Regions from separate parts of the Tetragenococcus halophilus genome, predicted to be linked through region 2. Evidence: predicted binding sites of a transcription regulator. Region 2 holds the regulator's gene; the other holds the start of a gene.
The links. Region 2 encodes NrdR, which represses ribonucleotide reductase genes. Its sites were predicted from a motif close to ACACNATATATNGTGT; they were not measured.
Positions count from the first base shown of each region.

Region 1 (3,214 bases), 440 kb from region 2:
GAGACGCCAATAAAGTGCAATACGATCGCCTCTTTCAAGAAGCGCTTCAACAAGAAAACCTTAGTTCGCAATCCATGCTTTCGACCTTTCTGCATACATTAACGACAGAAAATGTGTCGCAACTTTCACAAGTAGCCAAAGACTTAGCGGATCTATGGTTAGACCATGACAATACACAACACTTAGTGCTCGATTTTGATTCGACGGCTTGTCCCACCTACGGGGAACAAGAAGAAGCCGAGTTTATCTATCACTATGGCATCAATGGCTATCATCCGTTTGTCACTTTTGAAGGATTGACCGGGCTTGCTTTAGATGTTCGCCATCGTCACGGAAAATCCTATACGTCTACCCATGCCGAAGATTATCTCGAGGAGATGTTAGATCGATATCAGCAGCGATCCAGTGATCCTCTGATCATGGTTCGTGGAGATAGCGGATTTGCCAAGCCCGAAATTTTTTCCCATTGCGAAGACCGTCAAGTCCGTTATGTGATCAAACTCAAAAGCAACGCCCGTTTGCTCGACCACATTCAACATCAAGTCCTTTATCAAGATGACACCGATTATACGAAAACCGAACAGCAATATTTTCTAATGGACTATCGGGCTAACAAATGGCGACAATCACGTCGAGTCGCCATGAAAGCCACTCGTCTTGCCGGGTCCTTACTTTTTAGCGATTTTCAGTTTATCGTTACAAACTTTGAGAATCTCGATCCCAAGACGATTTTTCAACTCTATCAAAAACGAGGGAACATGGAAAACTTCATTAATGAAAGGCGGCTTCTTTGCCGAAAAAACAGATAGCGCTTCGTTTACCGCCAATCAAGCGCGTTTAGCCTTAAGTTTTATGGCTTACAACATTATTCACTTGATGAAGCATCTAACCTTTCCTTCGACAGAAAAAGCGACAGTGATCGATACCATCCGTTTTAAACTGTTTCATATAGCAGGCAGAATGACGGCGCATGCACGACAAATTCAAATCCATCTTTCGAATACGAATGTTTATGACACTTTATTCTGGGACGTTCTTGCCAGAATCCAGCGACTGAATCTATAAAAATGAGAAAAAAAGAAGAAAAAATAGCGTCTTGATTTTCGCCTTAAAGACATTCTAGGAAGAAGTATGTTCACTTTTAGATATAGAAAGTTGTCCAGCACCGTCATTTGCCAAAAAAGGCAAAGAAATGATTCAATAACATCAAAAAGACGCTTTCATTCGGCACGAAAGTTATCCACAAGCTTTTTAGAAATCATCCAGGTTAACTATTCTGTGTTAAACTTAAAAAGAAAAATTGGAGGTATTTATGTATGCATACTGGAGTGGAAGTGGATATTGTCGTAAATGACGCATTAAAGGCTTTTGCAACTTATCAAGAAATTTTTGCGACAGAATTGATCGAAAAAACAGATTTTCCTAAGGGACAAAATGAAGTGGTGTTTACGATTTATGATACACGTATTCATTTGCTAGATGAAAATCTTGACGCTGGAATGCAAGCGCCTAAAGAAACTGTGGTACCGATTTGGTTAAATGTAATGGTTCCTGATATCAAAGAAACTTTTCAACGCGCAATGGATCATGGCTGGCAAGAATTAATGCCGTTAACAAATATGTCTGACTTTGGTGTAACCAATGCTGTCGTGGCCGATACGTTTGGTTACCAATGGATGTTGCATCAAATTCATAAAGAAGTTTCTTTTGAAGAACGTCAAGCGATGTTTGAACAGGGAATGGATGAATAATGTTTTGTTGAGATGACTTTCACAATTAGAAATTTTTAAAGAGTTGAAGAGATTTTTTTATGTAAAAAAGATAAGGCAAAGCCCTCATTTAACAGTAAAAGACTTTTAAAAAATTGTGAATAAAACACAACAATTAGTGTTCCTCTGATTCACAAACACAAGATATGGTATTTTTCTATTGACTTTTGTTTATTACTCATTATATGATAGACACAGTTAATCAAACGAAATACCAAGGAGGAACGACTATGAATATTACACTGTTCTCTAAAAATAATTGCATGCAATGCAAAATGACAAAACGCTTTTTAGCTGAAAATAATATTAATTTTGAAGAGGTTAATATCGATAATGAACCTAACGCATTGGATTGGTTAAAAGAGCAAGGTTTCCAAAGTGTTCCAGTAATTACTTCAGATGCGACTACGGTGGTTGGGTTCCGTCCTGACCAGTTGCGTCAACTAGCAAGTTAATTCTTTCTTTGAACAAATTCAAAAAAGACTGGGATTTGTCCGTCACTTCTGACTCACAAGTCCTTGTTTTTTATTTTTTTCCCATTATTTTATAGATAAGGTTGTGTATGCATGAGTTTAAAAACATTAAAAGATGTCAGTTACTTTAAACTTAATAATGAAATTAATCGCCCGGTGAATGGTCAAATTCCGCTAAATAAGGATCAGGAAGCTTTAGAAGCTTTCTTTAGAGAAAACGTAGAACCAAATACAATGAAGTTTGATTCTGCTATAGATAAGATGAATTATTTGGTCGAAAATGAGTTTTTAGACGAAACGTTTATTCAAAAATATACGCCAGAATTTTTGGAAGAGTTTTATGCGTTTTTAGATAATCAAAATTTCCGCTTCCATTCTTTTATGGCAGCTTATAAGTTTTATTCCCAATATGCTTTAAAAACGAATGATGGTAGCCAATATTTGGAAAGGTTTGAAGACCGCGTAGCGATTAATGCTTTGTATTTCGCTGATGGAGACGAACAGTTGGCGCTTGATCTAGCAGATGAAATGATTCATCGACGTTATCAACCGGCAACCCCTTCATTTTTAAATGCCGGAAGAAAACGCGGTGGAGAATTGGTTTCTTGCTTTTTAGTACAGTTAACCGATGATATGAACGCTATTGGTCGTGGTATTAACTCGGCGCTACAACTTTCTCGCATTGGCGGCGGTGTAGGCATTACATTGTCTAATTTGCGCGAAGCTGGTGCACCTATTAAAGGTTATGAAGGCGCCGCTAGTGGTGTTGTACCCGTTATGAAATTGTTTGAAGATAGCTTTAGTTATTCAAATCAATTAGGTCAACGCCAAGGTGCGGGTGTGGTTTACTTAAATGTTTTCCATCCAGACATCATTAGCTTTTTATCCGCTAAGAAGGAAAACGCTGATGAAAAAGTTCGTGTGAAGACATTATCTCTAGGTGCAATTGTACCGGATAAATTTTATGAGCTT
Region 1 is NZ_CP012047.1:772,487-775,700, forward strand. It holds partial or broken gene AC806_RS03655 (IS1380 family transposase) at 1-1,065, shown strand, start outside; gene AC806_RS03660 (VOC family protein) at 1,317-1,751, shown strand; gene nrdH (glutaredoxin-like protein NrdH) at 2,000-2,224, shown strand; gene nrdE (class 1b ribonucleoside-diphosphate reductase subunit alpha) at 2,336-3,214, shown strand, end outside.
Region 1: a site for NrdR is predicted at 1,907-1,922, ahead of nrdH (glutaredoxin-like protein NrdH). Genes of this name have one in related genera too.

Region 2 (3,214 bases):
CTCGGGCAATCGCACCTAACAAATACGTTTTTCCTACACCAAAACTACCCACTAGATAAAGACCTTTATGAAAAACTTGCGGATTATCTTTATAAGCGTTGATAAAATCAATCGCACTCATAAAGGCTTTGCCGCGTCCTGTTGTTCCTTCGTAATTTGCCATACGGGCTTCTTGAATATCTTTAGGCATATTCAGTGCTTGAATACGACTGCGGATCTCTTCTTGCTCTTGTTTGGCTACTAATTCTTCCGTCGGAATATAAGTGACATCCACCGAATGATAGTTCAATGTTAATTGGGGTTCATAACCGGGTGCAATCATTGTTGGATCGTTTAAATCAAATTTTCTTTTTTCCTGCACAAATTCATATAACTTCGCGTAACTACGTTCAATGTCATCTTCTGACAACTCATTTTTATGCTCATCCAAAAAATTTTGCACATCTTGATCTTTTAATACCTCAGTCATCATTTCAGAAAAACGCGTTCGATAATTTTTTTGATTCATTAACTTATTTAGATTTTTTCCCACATCTTCCATTAGCTTTCACCTTCTTTGCGTTTCAGATAATCCTGAAGTTTTTTATTAATTTCTTCTTGTACTGCCGGGTCTTCCACTTCTTCATTAGGTTTGTCCACCCAGTCTGGCAAACTTTCCTTACGAATAGGCTGTTGCTTATTATTTGCATAATTTTTCTTTTTACTTGGCTTATTCTTAACTTCTTTTACTAAATCACGTACGTGTTTAATCGCTTGTTCTGGACTGTTAATTTCTAATTCTGACCAATCTGTAGCAATTTGATTGACAAAATTGGACTGTAAAAAGCTATTTTTCTTAACAACCAGAATATAATGAATTAAAACATTAATCACACTATTAGGTAATGGACTACGTTCGACTAGCGTCTTTAATAACCAAGTTTCAGGATCTGTAACAAAATTATGCTTTTCATTTTTTATCGCTTGTAAAAAATCCATGGGCGCTGAACTTTGTGCAATTTTAACTAACTGTATATCATTTTCAGAAAAGCCCGTTTGTCGTAAAGTATTGAAGCGACGCTTCTGTTCATCAGATTGTTCGTCATAGTTATCTGCTTGTTTTTCTTTTTTTACTGTCGCTTGCTTTCTAATAACCTTATCCAATGCTTTTCGACCGACTTTGCCATCAGATAAAGAAACCGCCTCAGTCATTAAATCAACTAATTTCATTTCATCAAAGCCAAATAAGTTGGCATATAAAGTTAGCTGTTGTTTAAAAGAATCATCAAAATTCTCTTTAACAATAAACTTTCGTTGTGCTAACTGATACAAAAAATCCCAGTCAATTTGACCTTCATCTAACTGTAATTGTTTATTTGAAGGTACTTGATAGTCCTGGGAAACTTTTTCCAGGCTTTGGGCATTACGAATAAATAAACGTTCATCCAAGGCTCCATAGACCTCACGAAAGCCACTTGTGACTTCTTGATAAGCCGTTAAATCAGGATTTTCAGGTTGAAAACGGCGGACCATCTGCCGGAACTTTCTTTCCCCGATAGTATTTAATAATAAAAAACTATAGGTTTCATCGCGAAAAAAATCCTGCGGGTGAATAGGTTCTTCTAAACGATAAAGAAACATTTTGCCAAATTCCGGATCCTCTTTGGTAAACACAGACAATAAACCCATACCTTCTAATTGTTTACGTGCTTGTAAAAAATCTGGCAGGCCAATATTTAAGGCATCTAGCATATCAATATGTGCAAACTCATTTTCATACTGATCTTCTTTATCTCCTATAAAACCATAATATAAAGCCAGTGCATTTTGGCCAATAATCGGTTGGTAAAGATAAACCAAACCGTTATTTCCTTCTTCTGTTAGAGGAAAGCTTTTGGTCACTTGATAAATATTATTAGGTTGTACTTCATCCCAAGCGCTATGCAAAAGAGTCCCTCCTTATTGTTAATTTGAATCGTTTGCCTTACCGACAATATCTTCTAGCTCTTTTAAAAATACTGACATATCTTTAAATTGTCGATAGACACTAGCAAAGCGAATATAAGCAATCTCATCTACATCTTTTAAATCTTCCATCACATATTCGCCGATTAAATTAGAAGAAATTTCGTTTTCTCCCAATTCACGAATTCTACTTTCCACATGATCAACAATTTGTTCCATTTGTTCCATAGCTACCGGTCGTTTTTCAGCCGAACGGATCAAGCCACGCAATATTTTTTCTCGATTGAATTCTTCACGTGCACCGTTTTTCTTAATCACCAAAAGCGGCGTTTCTTCGAGCCTTTCAAAAGTTGTAAAGCGGTAGCCGCAATTTTCACATTCTCTTCTTCTTCTAATAGCACGACCATCATCTGTCTGCCGACTATCAATAACACGCGAATTGTTGTGATGACATTTTGGACAATGCATGTTGTTCACCTCATTTATGATTATTTCGTTAAAATTTCAATTGTTTTTATAAAAATTCTTATTAATATTATAACATGAAACCTTCCTATACTAACAGTTTAAGGACAAAAAAACTCTAGAAATGACTAGAGTTTTAAAGCTTTATAAAAATTGTCTTTTTTTAAGCCAAGAAAAAATTTGTTGGCGGATAGATGATAGGCTTTCTTGATTGTCAAAAATAATATCCGCACGTTTCTTTTTTTCTTCAATGGAAAGTTGACTAGCAACTTTTTTTTGCGCTTCTTTTTTTGTTATACGATCTCTTTTCATTAAACGCTGTACTTGTAAGTCTTCAGGGATATAAACTACCGCCACTTGATCCATATACTTATCATAACCAGCTTCATAAAGTAAAGGAATATCAGCAATAACTAAAGAAGAAACAGCACTTGCTCGCTTAATTTGTTCGATAATTGCTTCTTGTAAAAAAGGCGCAAGTAGCGCATTAAGTGCCTGTCTTTTTTTTGTATCACTAAAAATTATTTGACCTAACTGTTTGCGATTTAATGAGCCGTCTGAACAAAGCACACTGCTTCCAAAAGTTTCAACAACCTTTTTTAACCCCGCTGTATTCGGCTCAACGACCTCTCTTGCAATAATATCAGCATCAACTACAGAAAAGCCGTACTGTTTAAAAATATTAACAACTGTGCTCTTTCCTGTAGCTATGCTTCCTGTGATACCGAGGATAAAACTCATGACAGCTTCCTCCTCTTTAATTTCTGACAATGCGGACAAAAATGTGTGCCTCTTTGCGCCACTT
Region 2 is NZ_CP012047.1:1,210,083-1,213,296, forward strand. It holds gene dnaI (primosomal protein DnaI) at 1-541, opposite strand, end outside; gene AC806_RS05665 (replication initiation and membrane attachment family protein) at 541-1,926, opposite strand; gene nrdR (transcriptional regulator NrdR) at 1,945-2,412, opposite strand; gene coaE (dephospho-CoA kinase) at 2,554-3,150, opposite strand; gene mutM (DNA-formamidopyrimidine glycosylase) at 3,147-3,214, opposite strand, start outside.